3 regions of the Methylobacterium carpenticola genome follow, and region 2 is predicted to be linked to each of the others. Evidence: predicted binding sites of a transcription regulator. Region 2 holds the regulator's gene; each other region holds the start of a gene.
What was found. The regulator LexA, encoded in region 2, represses DNA repair genes until DNA is damaged. The targets are predictions, from matches to a motif close to TGTTCNNNNTGTGTTCNG.

Region 1: ssb (single-stranded DNA-binding protein) is a predicted target of LexA. The motif match lies at 4,950-4,967, and genes of this name have one in related genera.
Region 3: ACE101_RS06765 (ImuA family protein) is a predicted target of LexA. The motif match lies at 4,862-4,879, and genes of this name have one in related genera.

The regions. Positions count from the first base shown of each region.
Region 1 covers NZ_JBHZEO010000001.1:3,089,244-3,096,960, reverse strand. The annotation lists gene ACE101_RS14565 (autotransporter domain-containing protein) at 1-906, opposite strand, end outside; gene gyrA (DNA gyrase subunit A) at 1,324-4,050, opposite strand; gene ssb (single-stranded DNA-binding protein) at 4,262-4,792, opposite strand; gene ACE101_RS14550 (alpha/beta fold hydrolase) at 5,383-6,276, shown strand; gene ACE101_RS14545 (L,D-transpeptidase) at 6,403-6,975, shown strand; gene ACE101_RS14540 (Tex family protein) at 7,157-7,717, opposite strand, start outside.
Region 2 covers NZ_JBHZEO010000001.1:6,178,739-6,186,455, forward strand. The annotation lists gene ACE101_RS28620 (heavy metal translocating P-type ATPase) at 1-424, shown strand, start outside; gene ccoS (cbb3-type cytochrome oxidase assembly protein CcoS) at 421-558, shown strand; gene ACE101_RS28630 (HD-GYP domain-containing protein) at 602-1,681, opposite strand; gene lexA (transcriptional repressor LexA) at 2,242-2,964, opposite strand; gene ACE101_RS28640 (hypothetical protein) at 3,160-3,519, opposite strand; tRNA gene ACE101_RS28645 (tRNA-Leu) at 3,728-3,813, opposite strand; gene ACE101_RS28650 (FAD-dependent monooxygenase) at 3,848-5,062, opposite strand; gene ACE101_RS28655 (zinc-finger domain-containing protein) at 5,085-5,342, opposite strand; gene ACE101_RS28660 (DUF456 domain-containing protein) at 5,518-5,838, shown strand; gene map (type I methionyl aminopeptidase) at 5,981-6,805, shown strand; gene radC (RadC family protein) at 6,819-7,559, shown strand.
Region 3 covers NZ_JBHZEO010000001.1:1,394,947-1,402,663, forward strand. The annotation lists gene ACE101_RS06745 (multidrug efflux RND transporter permease subunit) at 1-2,673, shown strand, start outside; gene ACE101_RS06750 (CsbD family protein) at 2,787-2,990, shown strand; gene ACE101_RS06755 (sigma-70 family RNA polymerase sigma factor) at 3,168-3,917, shown strand; gene ACE101_RS06760 (hypothetical protein) at 3,925-4,596, opposite strand; gene ACE101_RS06765 (ImuA family protein) at 4,909-5,658, shown strand; gene ACE101_RS06770 (DUF6504 family protein) at 5,576-7,081, shown strand; gene ACE101_RS06775 (error-prone DNA polymerase) at 7,422-7,717, shown strand, end outside.

The sequences.
Region 1 (7,717 bases), 3.1 Mb from region 2:
CGCGTGGGCGCAGACCGACAGCAGGCCGCCGCAGCTCTGGGTCAGATAGCTCTGCGCCTGGGCCAGGGCATCGACCCGCAGGGAGGCGCTCGCCGGATCGTTGAAGTAGCGGATCGCCGTGAAGGTGGCGAGCACGCGGGCGCCCATCACGTCGAGGGGCGAGTGCATGCCCGCGACGACGCGGTTATCGCCGAGTTCGCTCGCGCGAGTCAGCAACTCTTGGAAGCGCTGCGGCACGGCCTGGGCCAGGGCGAGGGCGGTCAGGACGGCGGCGTTGGTGTGGCCGCTCGGGAAGCCGCCGTCGCTCGACGGGTTCGTGCCCTTCGCCGGCACCAGCGAGGGCACCACCACGAAGTCGAGGCTCTGGCCGTTCAGCGTCTGCCGCCAGGGCCGGGGATAGTTGTAGAAGTTTTTCGCGGGCGTGGTCGAGGCGTTGGCGTTGCGCAGGCCGTTCACGAGGTCCACGACCTTGCCGAGGGCGGAGCCCGAGACGCCGATGCCGGTGCCCTGATCGTCGTACTTCACGGTCGACGTCGTGGCATCGAAGACCGGGATCGTGGTGGTGGCGCCGGCGCCGGTCTTGAAGGCGCCGGTCAGCGGCCCGAGCCCGTCGATGACCCCGTAGCTCTGGTTGCGCCGGTCGTCGTAATAGGCCGCGATCTCCTGATCACGGGTGCGCGCCCGCGCCTTGTCGACCACGATCTGAAGGTTGCGCTGCAGGATCGGCGCGCCGAGCGTCGTGGGCGTGCCCGTGTCCCAGGTCTTCCCCGTCGTCCAGAGCCGGCTGAAGCCCGATAGGACGTTGACGTTGTTGGTCGTGTCGGTGCCGGACGACTGGGCCAGAGCGGCCCCGGCGGGCACCAGACCGGACGTGGTCAGGAGAAGGGCGGTCAGCAGCTTGTTCACGATCGTTCCCAGCAAAGTCTCCGGCGCGCCTCTCGGCGCCGCCTGCCGCGGATGGTCCGCGCTGGGGATCGGCTAGCTTGGCCGTTTAACGGTCGCGTGACGAAGCGTCGGCAACGAGAAAGGAATCGGATATGCTCGGACATGCAGGGCGTGATGTGTCCCTGCGGCGACGATCACGCAATAGATCTTCCGCCGGCAATCGGATTTCGTAGAAGCATCGGACGATCGATCCCGGATAACCCGAGCGGCGCGCCTCTCCTCACCCGCCAAGGCCCATCATGTCCGCACAGGAGAGGACGAGAGCGAAAGAACGGCAGCTTCCGGACGCGGGCGGTTCCCCTCTCCGACTCGGGCGAGGGGAACCCGCTCCAGCTTGCCTCCGCTGACCGCCTTCGGAGGGCCGCGCGGCGAGGGGGATCAGGCCCCCTCGGCCTCCTCCTCGCCCTCGATATGCTCGACGGAGACCACCTTCTCGTCCTTGGCGGTGTTGAACACCGTCACGCCCTGGGAGGCGCGGCCGACGATGCGGATGTCGTCCACGGGCACGCGGATGAGCTGGCCGCCATTGGTCACCAGCATGATCTGGTCGCTGGTCTCGACCGGGAAGGAGGCCACGAGGCTGCCGTTGCGGGCGTTCACCTCCATGGCCTTGATGCCCTTTCCGCCGCGTCCGGAGATCCGGTACTCGAAGGACGAGGTGCGCTTGCCGAAGCCGCGCTCGGAGAGCGTCAGCACGAACTGCTCGGCCGCGCCCATGGCGATGTAGCGCTCCTGATCGAGGTCGATCGAGGCCGCGGTCTCCTCGGCATCCGCCTCCGGGGCGGCCGGCATCTCGATGGCCTCGCCGGTGGCGCGGCGGTCGGCATTGGCCCGCCGCAGATAGGCCTGCCGCTCCTCGGGCGTCGCCTCGAAGTGGCGCAGGATCGTCATCGAGATGACCCGGTCGCCCGCGGCGAGGTTGATGCCGCGCACCCCGGTCGAGTCGCGCCCCTTGAACACGCGCACGTCGGTGGTGGGGAAGCGGATGCACTGGCCCGCTGCCGTGGTGAGCAGGACGTCGTCGGCTTCCGTGCAGATCTCGACATGGACGATGTGGTCGCCCTCGTCGAGCTTCATGGCGATCTTGCCGTTGCGGTTCACCTGCACGAAGTCGGAGAGCTTGTTGCGCCGGACGTTGCCGCTCGCGGTGGCGAACATCACATCGAGCGTCTCCCAGGAGGCCTCGTCCTCCGGCAGCGGCATGATGGTGGTGATGCGCTCGCCCGTCTGGTCGAGGGGCAGGATGTTCACCAGCGCCTTGCCGCGGGCATTGGGCGCCGCCAGGGGAAGCCGCCAGACCTTCTCCTTGTAGGCCTGACCCTGCGAGGAGAAGAACAGCACCGGCGTGTGGGTGTTGGCCACGAACAGGCGGGTGACGAAATCCTCGTCGCGGGTCGCCATGCCGGAGCGGCCCTTGCCGCCGCGGCGCTGCGCCCGGTAGGTCGAGAGCGGCACGCGCTTGATGTAGCCGGCATGGGACACGGTCACGACCATGTCCTCGCGCTGGATCAGGTCCTCGTCCTCGACGTTCGAGTCCCAGTCCTGGATCTCGGTCTTGCGCGGCGTCGCGTATTCGGCCCGGACCTCGGCGAGTTCCGTCTTGACGATGCCGAGGATGCGGGCGCGGGAGCGCAGGATGTCGAGGTAGTCGGCGATCTCGTCGGCCAGCTGCTTCAGCTCGTCCCCGACCTCGTCGCGGCCGAGTGCGGTGAGGCGCTGGAGCCGCAGGTCGAGGATCGCGCGGGCCTGCGCGTCCGACAGGCGGTAGGTCCCGTCATCGGCGACGCGGTGGCGCGGATCGTCCACGAGGGCGATCAGCGGCGCGATGTCGGTCGCCGGCCAGTCGCGGCTCATCAGGGCCTCGCGGGCGCTGTTCGGATCCGGCGAGGTGCGGATCAGCCGGATCACCTCGTCGATGTTGGCGACCGCGATGGCGAGGCCGCACAGCACGTGGGCGCGCTCGCGGGCCTTGCGCAGCAGGAACTTGGTGCGCCGGGAGACGACCTCCTCGCGGAAGTCGATGAAGGCCTGGAGCAGGTCCTTGAGGTTGAGAAGCTCCGGCCGGCCGCCGTTCAGCGCCACCATGTTGCAGCCGAAGGAGGTCTGCAAAGGGGTGTAGCGGTAGAGCTGGTTGAGCACGACGTCCGCCATGGCGTCGCGCTTCAACTCCACCACGATGCGCATGCCGTCGCGGTCGGATTCGTCGCGCAGGTCGGAGATGCCCTCGATGCGCTTGTCGCGCACCAGCTCGGCGATCTTCTCGACCAGCGAGGCCTTGTTCACCTGATAGGGAATCTCGGTGAAGATCAGGGCCTCGCGCTCCTTGCGCAGCTCCTCCACGTGGGACTTCGCCCGCATCACCACCGAGCCGCGCCCGGTCAGGTAGGCCGAGCGGGTGCCGGCGCGGCCGAGGATCTGGCCGCCGGTGGGGAAGTCGGGACCCGGGATGATGTCGTTCAGCGCCTCGATGGTGAGGGCGGGATCGTCGATCAAGGCGACGCAGCCGTCGATCACCTCGCCGAGATTGTGCGGCGGGATGTTGGTGGCCATGCCGACCGCGATGCCGCCCGCCCCGTTGACGAGGAGGTTGGGGAAGCGGGCGGGCAGAACTGCCGGCTCGTCCTTCGACTCGTCGTAGTTCGGGTTGAAGTCGACGGTGTTCTTGTCGATGTCCTCGAGCAGCGCCATGGCCGGCTTGGCGAGGCGCGATTCCGTGTAGCGCATCGCCGCCGGCGGGTCGCCGTCAATCGAGCCGAAATTGCCCTGGCCGTCGACCAGCATCAGGCGCATGGCGAAATCCTGCGCCATGCGCACCAGCGCGTCGTAAATCGACTGGTCGCCGTGCGGGTGATACTGACCCATGACGTCGCCGACGATGCGCGCCGACTTGACGTACTTGCGGTCCGGCAGGTAGCCGTTCTCATACATCGAGTAGAGGATGCGGCGATGCACGGGTTTCAGCCCGTCGCGCGCATCAGGCAGCGCCCGGCTCACGATCACGCTCATCGCGTAATCGAGGTAGGAGCGGCGCATCTCGTCGGTGATGGAAACGGGCTTGATGTCGCTGGCGGGCGGAGGCGCGCCGGTCTGGTCGTTCTCTGCCAAGGTCACACTCTCGCGGCGGCCGACAGGGCCACCCTGGAAATAGCCGATTTCCAGCCAAGCCGCCACCCGCGTGGCGGCTGCTGGAACGCTTGTGAATTCAAGGCTTTAGATGGGGTGACGGCAGCGCCTGCGCAAGGCGCCGCCGACGCGGCCGGGCGGCGCTGACCGTTCCGTCCGCGCCGCCCCGTCATGCTCCGATCCCGGCAAACGCCTAGAACGGGATATCGTCGTCGAGGTCGTCGTAGCGCTTCTGGCCGCCGCCGCCGGCCGGGGCCGGCCGGCGCTCGCCGCCCGAGGAGCGGCCGCCGCCGCCGAAATCGCCACCACGGCTGATCTGGCCGCCGCCCATGCTGCCGCCCATGTCGTCGGCGCCCATCTCGCCGCCGCCGCCGCGTCCGTCGAGGATCGTCAGCTCACCGCGGAAGCGCTGCAGCACGACCTCGGTCGTGTACTTCTCGGCGCCCGACTGGTCCTGCCATTTGCGGGTCTGGAGCTGGCCCTCGACATAGACCTTCGAGCCCTTGCGCAGGTACTGCTCGGCCACGCGGGCGAGGTTCTCGTTGTAGATCACGACCGAGTGCCACTCGGTCTTCTCCTTGCGCTCGCCCGTGGCCTTGTCCTTCCACGATTCCGAGGTCGCGAGCCTCAGGTTCACCACCGGATCCCCGGAGGCGAGGCGGCGGGTCTCGGGGTCGCGCCCGAGATTGCCCACCAGGATCACCTTGTTCACGCTGCCCGCCATTCCGCTCTCCTTCGCCGTCCATCTCTCTCGGGCTGCCGCGCCCGGCCCGGACCGCGGATCGTTGATCGAGTCGCGGTCGAGGTTGGGCCGAACGGATCCGCGCCGGCAAGGTGGGCAGGGGCTCTGTGCCCGCAACACACAGCCGGCCGGTCGCATATGTTCTATCTTTGTTCGCGCCGCGGATCAAGGCCGGGTCCGGTTTACCGCGTCGTCCAGGAGCCGGCAGGCGATCCGACGCCAGCCGTTGTTGACAGCCCCGCGATCGCGACAGAAAAAAGGCCACACCTTCGTGTGGCCCAAGTCTAGGGAGGAAACGCCCATAGAGGGCAGCAACGCGGCGACGCCATCGCCGTGCTGCAATGCGGAATATAGGCTTCGGTATCGGCATCATCAAGAGAGCTCAAGGTTAGATCCAGCGATCGATCTGCGATGATGCAAGGAAGCCACGCATCATGGCGGGAGCCCGAGCGGGATTGGGCGGCCGGTGATTCGCGAACACCTTCTTTCCCCTGCCGCCGCGCGGCGGTGCGGGGGATCTGTCAGCCTGTCCGGATCGGACGGAGCCTCGCCCCGTCCCGGGAGCACGATGCATGAGCGACGCGACCGTAACGAACGTCCCGCTGCCGGCGACCCGCTCGATCCGCCTGCGGGGCCTGGTCATGCACCTCGCCGAGGCCGGTCCGGAGGAGGGGCCGCTCACCCTGCTCCTGCATGGATTTCCGGAATTCTGGTACGGCTGGCGGCACCAGATCGCGCCGCTCGCCGCCGCCGGCCTGCGCGTCGTGGCCCCCGACCAGCGCGGCTATGCCGGGAGCGACAAGCCCTCCGATCTCGGCGCGTACCATCTCGATGAACTCGCGGCGGATGTCGTGGCGCTCGCGGATGCCTTCGGCCGCGAGCGCATCCGCGTGGTCGGACACGATTGGGGCGGCCTCGTCGCGTGGCGCGCCGCCGCCCAGTATCCGGAGCGGATCGACCGGGTTGCGATCCTGAACGCGCCTCACCCGGACGTCTTCCTGGATTACGCCAAGCGGCATCCGAGCCAGGGGCTGCGCAGCTTCTATGTCGGGTTCTTCCAGCTGCCCTGGCTGCCCGAGGCGATACTGGGCGCCGGCGGGTTCGCGCTGCTGCGCCGCGCGCTCGTCACGACGAGCCGTCCCGGCACCTTCGAGGCGGCCTCCCTCGACCGCTATGCCGCCGCCTGGGCCGAGCCCGGCGCGCTCACCGGCATGCTGAACTGGTATCGCGCCCTGCGGCTGCCCCGGCGGCCGGCGCCGTCCCCGATCCAGCCGCCGGTGCTCGTCCTGTGGGGCAAGCGCGACACCGCCCTCGAAGCCCAGCTCGCCGAGGACAGCCTGACGCGCTGCATCGACGGGCGCCTGCACTGGTTCCCGGACGCCACCCACTGGCTCCAGCACGAGGAGGCGGAGGCCGTGAACCGGGCCCTGATCGCCTTCCTGACTGACGCGGCACCCGGCGATTGAGCCTGTGTCCCGAATGCGTCACCCGCCCGGCCGTCGGCCCGCCCCGGCTTGACCGGCCCGATCCGTCTCGGCCATGCCCGCTGCTCCGCGCCGCGATTCGGCGCACCCGCAGAGGGGAGGGCGATCATGACGCCTCGAATCCTGGCGCCGCTCTGCGGCGCCGCCCTGATGGCGCTGGCCGCCACCGGACCCGGCCGGGCGGCGAGCGTGCTCGAAAGCGGCCCGCTGGCCGACTTCCTGACCGTCTTCCGCCAGCAGGCGGTGCCACGCCAGACCATCGGCTGGAACAGCCCCTACAAGCCCGGCACCGTCGTCATCTCGACGAGCCAGCGGCGGCTCTACTACATCCTGCCGAACCAGGAGGCGGTCCAGTACGGGGTCGGCGTCGGGCGGCAGGGCTTCTCGTGGTCGGGCACCAAGACCGTGACCATGAAGAAGGAATGGCCCGCGTGGCGGCCGCCCGAGCAGATGCTGAAGCGCCGCCCGGACCTGCCCCGCTACATGGCGGGCGGCATGGACAACCCGCTCGGCGCCCGCGCGCTCTATCTCGGCTCGTCGCTCTACCGGATCCACGGCTCGAACGAGCCCGAGACCATCGGCGCGGCGGTGTCCTCCGGCTGCATCCGGATGACCAACCGCGACGTGATCGACCTCTACAGCCGCGTGAAGATCGGCACCAAGGTGGTGGTGCTGCCGTAGCGGTCCCGAGGTCGGGCGCAGGCTCCTGCCGCATCGGCGCCAAGCCGGGAGTTTCTTCTCCCCCTTTCCCGGATCTCCTTCCGCCGTCGCTTCGGTCGCCGGGAAGGAGGGGGCGGGCTTCGATCGGAGCGCCCAGCTCGGCACCCGGGACCGGATGCCGATCTCTCCGACAGCCGCCGTCTCACCGCGGCGGGCGGGTGAGCCCTGCCCGCCGCAGCGCATCCGCCAGTGCGCCGTCCCCGGCCGGCTGCGCCGCCGGGCGGGGCGCCTTGGCGGGCGGCTCGCGGCGGCCGGCCTCGCGGCCCGGCCGGGCGCCGATCGCGTCGTCGAGGCGCATGGTCAGCGAGATCCGCTTGCGCGGCACGTCCACGTCGAGGACCTTCACCGTCACCACGTCGCCGGGCTTCACCACCGCGCGCGGGTCCTTCACGAAGGTGTTCGCCAGGGCCGAGATGTGCACGAGGCCGTCCTGATGGACGCCGACATCCACGAAGGCTCCGAAGGCGGCGACGTTGGTCACCACCCCTTCGAGCCGCATGCCGGGCTTCAGGTCGGCGATCGTCTCGACGCCCTCCTGGAAGGTCGCGGTGCGGAAGCTCGGGCGCGGGTCGCGGCCCGGCTTCTCCAGCTCGGCGATGATGTCGGTGACGGTCGGCAGGCCGAAGCTGTCATCCGTGAAGCGCTTGGCGTCGAGGGAGCGCAGCAGGCCGGTATTGCCGATCACGCCCCTGATGTCGCTCTT
Region 2 (7,717 bases):
GCAGGGCGGCCTCACGCCCCAGGACAAGATCGCCCGCATCGCGGCGCTGGCGCGCGATGGGCGTCGCGTGCTGATGGTGGGCGACGGGATCAACGATGCGCCCGCGCTCGCCGCCGCCCACGCCTCGGTCTCGCCGGTCACGGCGGCGCATGTGAGCCAGGCGGCGGCCGACGCGCTGTTCCTCGGCCGCGGTCTCAGCCCCGTCCTTGCCGCCCTGCGCATCGGCCGCACGGCCCGGCGGCTGATGCTGCAGAACCTGTGGTTCTCGGCGGCCTACAACGCGGCGGCGATCCCGCTCGCGGCGGCCGGTCTGCTGACGCCGCTGATCGCCGCGCTCGCCATGTCGGGCTCCTCCGTCGTGGTCACGCTCAATGCCCTGCGGGCCCGCCGCGCGCCGGCCCTGCCGGAGGCCGCACGCCGATGAACGTCCTCGTCCTGATGATCCCGCTCGCCCTCCTCCTCGGCGGGATGGGGCTCTGCGCCTTCCTCTGGGCCCTGCGGAACGGCCAGTACGAGGACATCGACGGCGCCGAGCACCGGATGCTCGCCGACGATTGAGGCCCTTCCTCGCCGGGCGCTTCCCGGCTGCCGACGATGCCGCTCAGAGGTCGTCCGCCGCGAGGCTCGCGGCGATCGGGCGGAAGGCCGCGAGGAGCGGCCTGTCGAGCTTCGGGCCCATCCGCTCCATCACCGCCCAGGCTTCGGCGGCCGCCATCGGCGCCCGGTAGGGCCGCCGCTCGGTAAGCGCCGAGTAGATGTCGCAGATCGTCGCGAGTCGGACGATGTCGCTGATCTGCGCCCCGCGCAGCCCATCCGGGTAGCCGGAGCCGTCGAGCATCTCGTGATGATGCCGCACCACGTCGAGGATCTCGGGATCGAAGCCGCCCTGATCGGCCAGCAGCTCCGCGCCGATTGCCGGATGCGCCCTCATCACGGCCATCTCCTCGCCGGAGAGCGCCGCCGGCTTGTTGAGGATGGCCCGGGGGATGCGGGCCTTGCCGATGTCGTGGAGAAGCGCGGCCCGCACCAGCCGCTCCTGATCGCGGCGCCGGAAGCCGAGCTGGACGGCGAAGGCGCAGGCATACCCGGCGACGCCGAGGGAGTGCTGGTAGACCCCGATCTCGTGAGCCCAGATCGTATCGAGCCACACCCGGATCCCGCTATCGGCCATGGCGTCGAGGATGATCCGCGTCCCGGTCTCGACGTCGTCCTGGCTCAGCGCTTCGCCCTCCGTGGCGGCCCGAAAGATGCGCGTGACGCGGGCCTTGGCTTCCACCGCCTGGTCACGGACCGCCCGGAGCGGCTCGGCCGCGCGAGCCATCGCGTCGATCCGCAGGAGCGTGAGCAGGGCCGTCACGAGGTCGGCGATCGGGGTGGAGGCAGGGAGCACCTGGCTCGCCCCGAGGGCCTGGGCCTGCGCGATGGAATGCGGCCGGAGATCCCGGGCGAGGCAGAGGCACGGCGTGCCGCGGGCGCGCATGCCGGTCACGGCCGACAGGATTCCCGCCATGGCTGACGGGTTGCCGGGGGCGAGGTCGAGGACGACCGCCCGGCACCGACCCAGCGGCAGGCCCTCGCCCGGGAGCAGCGCGATGCAGGGCAGAAGACGCGCGAAGGCGGCCGCGAGATCGCTGATCTCGCTCGCTCTGTCGGTGATCAGCAGGATGAACTCGTCCCGCATGGCGTATCCCGGCTGGTCCTTCCGACGCGGGCGCAGCACCAAGCCTCTCACCGCTCGCGATCGGAGTCTTCATCAGACGGGTTAAACATTCCGTTTGGGAAATGCGGTCGACTGCCTGAAACTGTTGAAACAGCGCCGTCGCCGCGCAGTCCTCGTAAGACCGTCTGCGCCACCATCGCATCATCGGCCCGAGCAATGTCTGCCGAGCCATGGCGTGGCCTCATCGCCGGCCAGGTTCAACGCGTGGCGGCTCCCATACCGCTCGCTTGCGGCGGTGTTTCCCGATGTGCCGATGCCGTTGAGTATCCTTGATCACGGGATTGCTCACCGCGAGCGGAATCTCTCAACGTCAATGCATTCATCCATGACCGGATCGACGGCTTTGAACGCGGGCGAGCAGGTCCGGGTGCGTCGGGATCTCGCCGGCCGGGATGCCCGCGGAGCCGGCTTCGGCCCTTGTCCGGGCTGCTCGAGGAGGTCCGCTCACGCGACCCTGCACTTCGAGCGCCCGGATCGCCGGAGGTCGCGATCTGGAGGGCGGCCGCAGGCCCGGGGCGCGCTCAGTACTTGCGGATGAGGCTGACGAGGCGGCCCTGGATGCGGACGCGGTCCGGACCGAGCACCCGGGTCTCGTAGGCCGGGTTCGCCGCCTCAAGGGCGATGGAGGAGCCGCGGCGGCGCAGGCGCTTGAGGGTGGCCTCCTCGTCGTCGATCAGGGCCACCACGATGTCGCCGGTATTCGCGGTGTCCTGACGGCGGATGACCACGAGATCCCCGTCGAGGATCCCGGCCTCAACCATCGAATCGCCGCGCACCTCGAGCGCGTAATGCTCGCCGCCGGCCAGGAAGTCCGGCGACATCGCCACCACGCGGCTCTGGCTCTGGATCGCCGAGATCGGCGTACCGGCGGCGATCCGCCCCATCACCGGGATGCTCACCGAGCGCCCGCCATCGTCGGGCACGAACGAGGCTGTGATCGGAGCGGGCTTGGCCGCAGGCGCGCCGGCCCGGCCGCCCTCCACCACGCTCGGCGTGAAGCGCACCACCTCGGCCGACTGGGCCGCCACCGCATCCGGGATGCGGATCACCTCGATGGCGCGGGCCCGGTTCGGCAGGCGCCGCAGGAAGCCGCGCTCCTCCAGGGCGGTGATCAGCCGGTGGATGCCGGATTTGGACTTGAGGTCGAGGGCGTCCTTCATCTCGTCGAAGGACGGCGGGACGCCGGTCTCGCGCATCCGCTGCTGGATGAAGCGGAGCAGGTCCAACTGCTTACGGGTGAGCATGGGATATTCTCATCGCCTGCGCCGGTGCGCGATACGAAACAAATCGCGAACATGTTAGGCGTTCCTCAAGTGTTCCGCAAGCGGGTGTACCGGGCCGGAGCGGTGGGAGTTCTTCGATCCGGAGCCTGCCAAGCCTCGCTGCCGTGACCTCCGGTCGAACGGCAGCGAGCCGGATATGCGCCCCTTGCGGGCCGGTCAGGACTCGGCTTGAAGGTCCTGAAGCCGGATCCGGGCGCGGACGAGGGCGACGAGTTCCTCGTCGAGGTTCCGCAGCAGGCGCAGATCCTCCTCGGCGTCGAAGCCCAGCGCCAGGTCGCGCATGGCGCGGCGCGCCTCCGCGTCCGCGACCGCCTGGCTGAGCAACTCGCGATCCTCGTCGGTGGCCCGTGCAGGTGCGGCGGCGCCCTGAGCGCCCTGGAGCGCCCACAGCTCGACGCGCAGCACCGTCAACGCGTCGATCGACAGCCAGAGCTGGCGTTCGGCCTCCGTCGCATCCGCGCCGGCGCGATTCAGGGCGGTCACCCGGGCGGCCTGGGCCGCCGACCGCATCTCCATGGCGACGATCCAGCGGCGGACATCTGCGAGAAGTGCGCCGACATCCATCACGCCACCCCGGCTGGTCTCGGATCTCTCCCGTCACCGAGCCTAGCACGGCACCCGGCTCGGAGCTACGCAAGCCGTGTCGTTGGCCATCTCTTTGTGTAACCGGCGGTTTTGCTCGTGCCGCTGCCGGCCCTCGCGGGTCAGCCACCCCCGGAACGGCTGGTGCGGACGGCGGGACTCGAACCCGCACGACCAGAGGTCGCAAGATTTTAAGTCTCGTGCGTCTACCGATTCCGCCACGTCCGCGCCGCCCCGGGTTACCCCGACGACGGGCGGAAGATCAAGCGTCGGAAACCGGCTGCCAGCCGTAGAGCCACGCGTAGCGCTCGGTCATCCGGGCGGGGCCGAGCCGGCCCATCACGAGATCCCGTCCCGCCGCCATCACGCCGCCCGCGTGGTAGATCCGCCCGTTGCGGCGCGCCTGCGATTGGATCGCCCGGGCGCGCGGCGCGCGCGCGGCCGTGTAGGCGGCGAGCGCGGCCGGTACGGCCCCATCCGACAGGCAGGCCGCCAGCACCGCCGCGTCCTCGATCGCGAGCGCCGCCCCCTGCGCGAGATACGGCATCACCGGATGGGCGGCGTCGCCCAGGAGAGCGAGGCGCCCGCGCGCCATCGGGGCGGCGACCCGGCGGTCCGCCAGGGTCCAGACCAGCCACGTATCCGGCACGCGCAGGAGTTCGGCGAGCGGGGCCGCCGCGTCCGCGAAGGCGGCGCGCAGGCGCGCCGGATCGCCGGGAGCGCTCCAGTCCGGCTCCTCCTCCGCCTGGGGCAGCACGGCCACGAGGTTGATGCGCTCGCCGCCAGCGACCGGGTAATGCACCACGTGCCGGCCGCGCCCGAGCCAGAGGCCGGTCTCATCCCCCTGGAGGGCGGCCGGGGCGCGATCGCGCGGCAGGGTGGCACGCCACGCCGCCTCCCCGACCGGCATCAGCCGGCGGCGGTCGAGATGCGCCCGCAGGGCCGAGCGGATCCCGTCCGCCGCCACGACGAGGTCGGCGGAGAGCGTCTCGATGCGTCCGCTCTCGCTCGTCACCGTCAGGCTCGCGCCCTCCCGGGTCTCGGCGAAGCCGGCGGCGCTGCGCCCGACCAGGAGCCGGATGCCCGGCCGGCTGCGCACCGCGTCGAGGAGGATCGTCTGCAGGTCGGCGCGATGGATCACGAGGTAGGGTGCGCCGAAGCGCTCGCGCATGGCCGCACCGAGCGCCACCTCGCCGATCTGCCGGCCGCTCGCGAGCGCGCGGATGCGTACGCCGGACGGCTCAGTCGCCACCCGGCGCAGGGACGGCCCGAGGCCGAGATCGGTGAGGATCCGGCTCGCATTGGGCGAGAGCTGCAGGCCGGCGCCGACCTCGCTGAAGGCCGTGCGCCGCTCGGCGAGCGTCACCGTGTGGCCGCGCGCGGCGAGGGCGAGCGCCGCGGTGAGGCCGCCGATGCCCGCCCCGGCGATCGCGACCCGCAGGCCCGGCCGGTCGGGGACGGGCCTGTTCGGCGGCAAGGCCTTGTTCGGCGGCAAGACCTTATTCGGCAGCTAGACGGGCGCGGTCGTCCCACACGGAGGCGGCCGGGTCGGCGGTGCCGGGCTTCAGGTCGGAGCGGTAGCGGTACAGCGTGGAGCAGTACTGGCAGATGATCTCGCTCTCCGCGCCCATGTCGAGGAACACGTGCGGATGGTCGAAGGGCGGCAGCGCCCCGATGCACATGAACTCCTTGGAGCCCACATGGATGACGCGCACGCCGTCCTGGTTGTGGAAGTGGGGTACCGCCTTGTCTGCCATCGCGGGGATCCTGCTGGAGCTTGGCTCTCTCGCGCCCCCTCTACCCCCTCGCGGACGGGGCGCCTAGGGGGCCGGTCGTCGCCCTGCCGGCGCGCATCGTCCCGCTTTGGCCGAAATCGGCCGCCACGAGGCCCGCGAGACACCGCAGATGAACGAACGGGATCAGGGGTTTTCGATGAGGATCGGGATCACGGGCACCGCCTTGGCCGGCATGGCGCTCGCCGCCGCGCTCGTCCTGCCGCAGGCGGCGTCCGCACAGAGCAACACCGCCCTCGGCGCCGGGGCCGGGGTCGTCGCCGGAGCGGTGGTGGCCGGGCCGGTCGGGGCGGTGGTGGGCGGCCTGGTCGGTGCCGCCTGGGGCGAGTCCACGAAGCCGCGCCGCCGCCACGCCCGCCGCCGGGCGGTCCGCATCACGGCCGCACGGCCCGCGCCCGCGGCCCGGGTCGCGCAGCGGACGAGCCCCGCGACGAGCCCCGCCTGGGTCAATCCGCGCTGACGGAAAAGCGGCGCTATGGGCGCAGTCCAGCTCCCCCGGAACGCCGGCTCGCTCGGAAGCGCGCTTGGCTTCCGGGCCGGAAGCGCCTAAACCCGCTGTCACATCCGCAACCCCACGCGCCAGTCAAGCCGGAACCGGTTCCATGAGTCGTGACGAGCAGAGGACGGCCCAGGACGGACGCCGTCAGGAACCGCCGGTTCACGGTCCGGAGGCCTTCGAGGCGATGCGCAAGGCCGGGCGCCTCACCGCCGAGGCGCTCGACCTCCTGATGGAGGCCGTGGAGCCGGGCGTCACCACCGAGGCGCTGGACAAGCTCGCCTACACCTTCGCGATGGATCACGGGGCCTATCCGGCCTCCCTGTTCTACCGCGGCTACCCGAAGTCGATCTGCACCTCGATCAACCACGTCGTCTGCCACGGCATCCCGAACGACAAGCCGCTGCGCGAGGGCGACATCGTCAACCTCGACATCTGCCTGATCGTGGATGGCTGGCACGGGGATTCGAGCCGCATGGCCTATGTGGGCGAGGTCGCCCGCAAGGCCTCGCGCCTGTGCGAGATCACCCACGAAGCGATGATGCGCGGCATCGCCGCCATCAAGCCGGGGGCGACCACGAACGACATCGGCGCGGCGATCCAGACCTTCGCGGAGGCGGAACGCTGCTCGGTGGTCCGCGATTTCTGCGGCCACGGGCTCGGCCGCGTCTACCACGACGCGCCGACCATCCTCCACTACGTGGAGCCGAGCTACAACGTCGTGCTGCGTCCGGGGCAGTTCTTCACGGTCGAGCCGATGATCAATCTCGGCCGCCCGCACGTGAAGGTGCTCTCGGACGGCTGGACCGCGGTGACCCGCGACCGCTCGCTCTCGGCCCAGTTCGAGCACACCGTGGCGGTGACGGAGACGGGTGTCGAGATCTTCACGCTCTCGCCCAAGGGCCTCGACATGCCGCGCCTGCCCGCCTGAGCGGGCAAGGCCGATGAGCCGCGGCCGGGCGCGCCCGCCGGATCAGGCCGGCGCCTTCGCCGAGGCGCCGGTCGATGCCGCGCGCGAGGTGCCGCATTACCACGGGCACCGCGAACGGCTGCGGGCGCGCTTCGCGCAGGGCGACACGCTGCCCGATTACGAGTTCCTGGAACTCGTTCTGTTCCGCTCGATCCCCCGGCGCGACGTCAAGCCCATCGCCAAGGCGCTGATCCAGCGCTTCGGCAGCTTCGCGGAGGTGATCACCGCGCCGGCGGAGCTGCTGATGGAGACGGACGGGATCGGGCCCTCCGTCGTCGCCGATCTGAAGATCCTGGAGGCGGCGGGCCGGCGGCTCGCCCGCGGCGCGGTGGCCGAGCGGCCCCTGCTCGCCTCGTGGAGCGCGGTGATCGACTATTGCCGGGCCGCCATGGCCTTCGCGCCCCGGGAGGAGTTCCGCATCCTCTTCCTCGACAAGCGCAACCGGCTGATCGCCGACGAGGTGCAGGGCCGCGGCACCGTGGACCACACGCCGGTCTATCCCCGCGAGGTGGTGCGCCGCGCCCTCGAACTCTCGGCGACGGCGCTGATCCTGGTCCACAACCACCCGTCCGGCGACCCGACGCCCTCCCAGGCCGACATCCGCATGACCCGCGACATCGTCGGCGCGGCCCAGCCGCTCGGCATCGTGGTGCATGACCACATCATCGTCGGGCGCGAGGGCCACGCGAGCCTCAAGGGCCTGAAGCTGATCTGAAGCCGGCTCATGCCTGCGGATTGAGCAGAACTCGGCGCGTCTCCGGATAAGGGGATCATTCCCCCGGCAGATCAGCCGGTTCCGTGGCAAGATGCGCGCATTTCCTTTGCCTTGGCCCCCGTCTTGCGTCTAGCTTCCGGGCCATACAGGGGGACGCC
Region 3 (7,717 bases), 4.8 Mb from region 2:
ATCCGTCGCATCCCGGGCGTCGGGCGCGCCACGCTCTACTCGACCGAGCGCAGCCTGCGCGTCTGGGTCGATCCCGACAAGCTGCGCGGCCTCTCGCTCAGCGCCGCCGACGTCACCAAGGCGATCCAGCGCCAGAACGTGCAGATCGCCTCCGGCGCGGTCGGCGCCCAGCCGAGCCCGTCGAACCACGCTGTGAACTTCCCGATCATCGTCAAGGGCCAGATGCGCGCCCCCGAGGAGTTCGGCGCCATCGTGCTGCGGGCGAACCCGGACGGCTCCACCGTGCGGCTGCGCGACATCGCCCGGATCGAACTCGGCGGCGAGGACTACAAGTTCACCACCCGCCTCAACGGCGGCGAGGCCGCCGGCATCTCGGTGACGCTCGCGCCCGACGGCAACGCCCTCGAGACCGCCAAGGCCATCCGCGCCAAGATGGAGGAACTCTCGCAGTTCTTCCCCTCCACCGTGAAGTGGGACATCCCCTACGACATCACCCCGGCGGTGAAGGCCTCGATCAAGAAGGTCATGATGACCCTGGTCGAGGCGGTGGTGCTGGTGTTCGTCGTGATGTTCCTGTTCCTGCAGAACATCCGCTACACCCTGATCCCGACGATCGTGGTGCCGATCGCGCTGCTCGGCACCTGCACCGTGATGCTGCTGGCCGGGTTCTCGGTGAACGTGCTCACCATGTTCGGCATGGTGCTGGCCATCGGCATCCTGGTCGACGACGCCATCGTGGTGGTCGAGAACGTCGAGCGCATCATGAACGAGGAGGGCCTCTCCCCGAAGGAGGCCACCCGCAAGGCGATGAGCCAGATCACCGGCGCCATCATCGGCATCACGCTGGTGCTGATCGCGGTGTTCATCCCGATGGCGTTCTTCCCCGGCTCGGTCGGCATCATCTACCGGCAGTTCTCGATCGCGATGGTGACCTCGATCGCCTTCTCGGCGCTGCTCGCGCTCTCGCTGACCCCGGCCCTGTGCGCGACGCTGCTGAAGCCGGTCGAGAAGGGCCACGGCCATGCCAAGGGCGGCGTCTTCGGCTGGTTCAACCGCTTCGTGGACCGGGAGACGGCGCGCTACGGCCGCGGCGTGCAATGGACGGTCGCCAAGTCCGGGCGGATGATGGCGATCTACCTGATCCTCGTCGCGGGCGTGGCTTGGGCCTTCGTGCGCCTGCCCGAGGGCTTCCTGCCGGTGGAGGATCAGGGCTTCTTCACCGTCGACATCCAGACGCCGCCGGGCTCGTCCTTCAACCGCACGCTCGCGGCGGTGAAGAAGGTCGAGGAGCACCTGATGGCCCAGCCCGGGGTCGCCACGGTGACGATCGTCAACGGCTTCTCCTTCTCGGGGCAGGGCCAGATGACCTCGCAGGCCTTCGTCACCCTGAAGGACTGGTCGGAGCGCGGGCCCGACCAATCGGCCGCCGCCCTGGTCGCGGGCACCAACAAGGCGCTCGGCACCTACAAGGACGCGGTGATCCAGGCGCTGGAGCCGCCGCCGATCGACAATCTCGGCAACGCCTCGGGCTTCAGCTTCCGCCTGCAGGACCGCGCCCAGAAGGGCTATTCCGCCCTGATGGCCGCGCAGGAGCAGCTGCTCTCGCTCGCGCGCAAGAGCCCGATCCTGAAGAACGTCTACGTCGAGGGCCTGCCGCCCGCGCCGCAGGCGGAACTCGTCATCGACCGCGAGAAGGCCGCCGCGCTCGGCGTCTCCTTCGAGGACATCAACGAGACCATCCAGGTCAATCTCGGCTCGGTCTACACCAACGACTTCCCGAACCGGGGCAAGATGCAGCGCGTGATCGTGCAGGCGGAGGCCGCCCAGCGGCTGAACCCGAGCGACCTCCTGAACTACGCGGTGAAGAACCAGCAAGGCACCATGGTGCCGATGGCCTCCTTCGCCGACCTGAAGTGGAGCGTGGGCCCGGCGCAGATCATCGGCTTCAACGGCTACCAGTCGGTGCGCATCACCGGCGAGCCGGCGGCGGGCTACACCTCGGGCGACGCGATCGCCGAGATGGAGCGGCTGATGACCCAACTGCCCAAGGGCTTCGGCTATACCTGGACCGGCCAGTCCCTCCAGGAGAAGCAGGCCGGCTCGCAGGCCACGCTGCTCCTCGCCCTCTCGGTGCTGATCGTGTTCCTGTGCCTCGCGGCGCTCTACGAGAGCTGGTCGATCCCGCTCTCGGTGATGCTCGTCATCCCCCTCGGGGTCGTCGGCTCGGTCCTCGGCGTGATCATCCGGGACATGCCGAACGACGTCTACTTCAAGATCGGCCTGATCACGATCATCGGCCTGTCGGCCAAGAACGCGATCCTGATCATCGAGTTCGCCCGCGAACTCTGGCGGCCGGGCACCCGGCTCGTCGAGGCGACCGTGGAGGCGTCCCGCCTGCGCTTCCGGCCGATCGTGATGACCTCGCTCGCCTTCATCTTCGGCGTCGTGCCCCTCGCCATCGCGGTGGGCGCGGCCTCGAAGAGCCAGCAGGCCATCGGCACCGGCGTGATGGGCGGCATGATCTCGGCGACCGTGCTCGCCGTGTTCCTGGTGCCGGTCTTCTTCGTGGTGGCGATGCGCCTGTTCCAGCGCCGCCGCGTGCGGGAGGAAGGCACCGCCGCCCCACCGCAATCCCTGCCGGAGTTCAAGGGCGAGCCGGCTCCGACGCACTGACCGGACGCTCGCGTCGTCCGCCGTCACCGCGGACGACGCAGCGGAACCATTGCGCGTCGCAGCTGTTCATAGGGTCAGGGCCTGCAATAAAGGCCACGTTTCAGGAGATCCCCATGAGCAGCTTCACCGATAAGGTTAAGGGCGTTGCCAATGAAGCCGTCGGCAACATCAAGCAAGGCGTTGGAAATTTGACCGATAACGACAAGCTGAAGGCCGAGGGCAAGGCCCAGGAGCTGAAGGGCGAGGCCCAGAAGACTGTCGGCGACGCCAAGGACGGCATCAAGAATGCCGCCGACGCGGTGAAGGACAAGCTCTGATCGGCGGGCGGACGACATCCGCCTGAGACCCGTCCGGTGACCGGCGTCGCGGGCTCGCGGCGCCGGTCATCGTCGTCGTGAGGTGCGCTCGCGCACCTGTGAATGGTCATTAACCCTCGCCCACGACACACTTATGGTCTAGCTTGGCTTGCGTCCCCCGGGCCAGCGTGCAGACCGATGACCGATTCATCCTCCACCGGCCGGACCAAGCCGGTTCCGGCATCGCCCCCGACCCTTCCCGCGGAGGTGCAGGAGCATCTCGGCCGCCAGCTCCGCGACGCCTATGCGGCGCTCGGCGAGGTCGAAGCGCCCGCCGCCTTCTCGGACCTGCTCACCCGGCTCGACGCCGCGCTCGCCGCTCTCGGCGCGCCGCGGGAGGACCGTTTCCGCGAGGAACTCCTGGCGGCGGCCTCCTCCCTGCGGCGCTTCGCCCTGACCCTGACCGCGAATCCCTCGCGGGCCGACGACCTCGTGCAGGACACTCTGCTCAAGGCGTGGCAGAGCCGCGACCGGTTCGAGGACGGGACGAATCTGAGCGCGTGGCTGTTCACCATCATGCGCAACGCCTTCTACTCCGAGCACCGCAAGCGCTCCCGCGAGGTGGAGGATGGCGAGGGCGTCTATTCCGCGCGCCTGACCACCGCGCCCAGCCAGGGCGACCGGCTCGACGTGCAGGATCTGCAGGAGGCGCTGAACAAGCTCGTCGCCGAGCAGCGCGAGGCGCTGCTCCTCGTGGCGGTCGGCGACATGTCCTACGAGGACGCGGCCGCGCTGATGCAGTGCAAGGTCGGCACGGTGAAGAGCCGGGTCTGCCGCGCCCGCGACAAGCTCGCCGAACTCCTCGGCTATACGGGCGGCGAACTCGGCGCCGACCGCCTCACCCGTTCGGTCCTGAACGGCAGCAGCCTGATGGCCCTCGAAGGCTGAGGACGGCTCACGCCGGCCGTGCGGCGATCCGCGACCAGCGCGCCGCCGCCCGCTCGTAGAGATCCATGTCGGAGGCGTTGAGCCGCTCGACATAGGCACGCAGGGCCGGGCTGAGTTTCGGCCCCGCGAGACGGGAGGCGAGCCCGCGGGCGTTCTTGTGCGCCACCGGGAAGGCGAGGCCGAAGCGGCGATTCAGCCGCTCCACGAAGGCCTCGTAGGCCTCCAGGATCCCGACCAGGGCGAGCTGGTCGAGGTCGGCGTTGCCGAAGGCCTGGGTCTGGACGTTCTGGTTGCGCGGATCCTCGATGAAGGCTTCCAGGCTCTGCTGCGTGCGGCCGTGCTTCTTCTGGAAGACGTAGTAGGACAGCACCTGCTCGGTCGGCTCGCGGAACAGGGTGAAGGCCCGCTCCGGATCGAAGCCCGGCAGGAAGGCCGCGCTCATGTGGCTCGCGTAGAAGGCGATGCCGTTCCGCGCCAGGTACTCCGCGATCATCGCCAGCTGCTGGCCGATCTGCAGCTCCGGGCGGTAGTACATGATCTCGTTGGCGTAAGGATGTGTCGTCGGACTGTCCTTGCCATAGAGCATGAAGATCTTATCCTTGGGAAAGATCTCATGCGCCGCGTAGCGGATGCTGGTGCCGCCCGTCTTGGGAAGATGGAGGAAGAAAAGCGGCGACATGGAACGGAAACCTATGGAAAAAAGCGGGAATTCGTTCCGGGCCGGAGGCCGGATCCGCCTATGCGTGACGATGATTGATGGTCTTGTTGTGGCGACGCTTGCGGGCAGATGGTTGAGGGCAGCTTGCGCCGCGCTTCCGGACATCTCCCGCCGAGACGGCATCGCATTCCTCTGCTCCTGATCGCCATCGCGCCTTTATCCACAGCGATCCACAGGCCGGGCTCATCCCCCATCGTCGGACTCGCGCCCTGAGGCGCCGCCGCGCTAGAACAAATCGGGAACATACGCGTTCGGGTCGGAGGCGGACATGGCATGCATGAGACCGGACGAGAGCGGCGGCTCGCCGCCCTGCGGGAGAGGATCGGCGGCCTGGAGCGGACCGCGCGGCCCCGGCCGGCACTGCCGCTCGGGATCGACGCCGTCGACCGCCACCTCCCGGGCGGGGGGCTGCGCCTCGGCGCGCTGCACGAGGTGGTCGAGGCCGGGCCGAGCGCCGGCCACGCGGCCCTCGCCGCCCTCTTCGCCGGCGGTCTCCTCGCCCGGCTGCCCGGCCCCGTCCTGTGGTGCCTCGCCGGCCGCGACCTCTTCGCCCCCGGCCTCGCCGCGGTGGGCCTCCATCCCGACCGGGTTCTCTACGCCGAGACCCGCCGCGAGGCGGAGGTTCTGCCGACCATGGAGGAGGGCTTGCGGCACGGCAGCCTCGCGGCGGTGGTGGGCGAGGTCGCGCGGATGGGGCTCACCGCCTCGCGGCGGCTTCAGCTCGCCGCCGAGAGCGGCGGCGCGCTCGCCCTGGTGATCCGCCGCTGGCGTGCGGGGGCCGACATCGAGCCGAGCGCCGCCGCCACCCGCTGGTGCGTCACGCCCGCGCCTTCCCCGGCCCTGCCGGCCGCGGTGCCGGGTCTGGCGCGGTCCCGCTGGTCCCTCGCCCTCTTGCGCGCCCGCGGCGCGGAACCCCGGACATGGCTCGTCGAGGCTCCCGATGCGCAGGGTCGTCTCCATCTTCCTGCCGACCTGGCCGACCGACCGCCTGCGGCGCAAGGGCGGCTCTCCGCCGCCGGATAGGCCCCTCGTGACCGTGGCGACGGCGGGTCCGCGCCGGCTTGTGGCGGCCGTCGACGCCACCGCCCGGCGGATCGGCCTGCGGCCCGGGATGCCGGTGGCGCAGGCGCAGGGCATGGTGGTGGATCTCGCGATGGCCGAGGCCGACTTTGCGGACGATGCCGCGGGCCTCGCGCGCCTCGCGGGCTGGTGCCTCGCCTACGCGCCCCTGGTCGCCCTCGATCCGCCGGACGGGATCTGGATCGAGAGCGCGGGCGCGGCGCATCTGCGCGGCGGCGAGGCGGGGTTCGTCGCGGATCTCAGCCGGCGCATCCGGGCGGGTGGCTTCGCGGTGCGGATCGGCCTCGCCGACACGCCGGGCGCCGCCTGGGCGGTGGCGCGGCACGCGCCGCGGGCGCCGATCGTGCCGCCGGGCGGCCAGGCGGCGGTGCTGGAGCCGCTGCCGGTGCGCGCCCTGCGCCTCGAGCCCGGGATCGTGGCCGGGCTGGAGCAGCTCGGCCTCACGCGGATCGGCCAGATCGCCGCCCTGCCCCGGGCCCCGTTGCGCCTGCGCTTCGGCGAAGCGGTGGCGGCCCGCCTCGACCAAGCCCTCGGCCGCGCCCCCGAACCCCTCGCCTACCTGACGCCCGCCGAGATTCCGCGGGCCCGCCTCGCCTTCCCGGAGCCCATCGGCGCGCCCGAGACGCTGGCCCGCGTGGTGGCGCGGCTCACCGCCCTCCTCGGCCTCGATCTGGAGCGCCGGGGGCTCGGGGCGCGCCGGCTCGATCTCGTCTTCCGGCGGATCGACGGCGTGCCGCAGGCCCTGCGCCTCGGCACCGCCCGGCCGAGCCGCGATCCCGCCCATCTCGCCCGGCTGTTCACGGAGCGCCTCGCCGGGGTGGATCCCGGTTTCGGCATCGAGGAGGCCTCGCTCGCGGCCACCCGCACCGAGCCCCTGTCGGCCCGGCAGATCGCGGCCCTCGCGGCGGGCGAGGCCGATCCGGACGCGATGGGCGAACTCGTCGACCGGCTGGCGGCGCGGCTCGGGCCGGGCCGGCTGTTCCGTGCCGCCCCCGTCGAGAGCGAGTGGCCGGAGCGGAGCGTGCGCCGCGTGGCCCCCCTCGCCCCGGCGAGCGGCCTCACCTGGCCCGCGGACCTGCCGCGGCCGGGCCGGCTGGTCGATCCCCCGGAGCGGGTGGAGGCGGTCGCGGAACTGCCCGACGCTCCGCCGGCCCTGTTCGTCTGGCGCGGGCGGCGTTTGCGGGTGGTGCGGGCGGACGGGCCCGAGCGGGTCTTCGGCGAGTGGTGGCGCAGCGACGACGAGGTCTCGGCCCTGCGCGACTATTACCGGGTCGAGGACCGCACCGGTGCCCGCTACTGGCTCTTCCGCGACGCCGCGGCCGACCAGGGCGGGCGGTGGTGGCTGCACGGCTTCGGGGAGGCGTGATCATGGCCCTGGCCGGCCCCCGCGCGGCGTCTGATACGGTTTCCGGAAGATCACTTTCGGAAACCGTATCACGAGCCCGCGCGGCGCCTGAGCGAGGCCGGTTTCCGCATCGCGAAGCGATCATCCGGAAACCGTATGAATCGAGCGGACGGATTCTGGAAGCCGCTTCATGCCTCATGCCGAGGGGGCGGGCGATCGAAGATCGCGCGCCCTCGAAGCATCCCGGGGCGGCGCTCCGGCCCTCCGGTGCCCGGGAGCGAGGGTCAGGGGTGCTTCGAGGCTGCTTCGCAGCACCTCAGCATGAGGCGCGGGGTGGGGGCCAGGGGGGCTGCCCCCCGCCATGACCGCCGAGCTTCAGGTCACCACGCATTACTCCTTCCTGCGGGGCGCCTCCTCCCCGGAGGAGCTGTTCGCGACCGCCGCCCTTCTCGGCCTCACCGCCCTCGGCGTCACGGACCGCCACTCCGTGGCCGGCCTCGTGAAGGCCCACGAGGCCGCGCGGGCGACGGGCTGCCGCCTCGTCGCCGGCTGCCGGCTCGACCTCTCCGGGCCGGACCAGGGCACGGCGCTCCTCGTCTATCCCACCGACCGCGCCGCCTATGGCCGCCTCTGCCGCCTGCTCACCCTCGGCAAGGC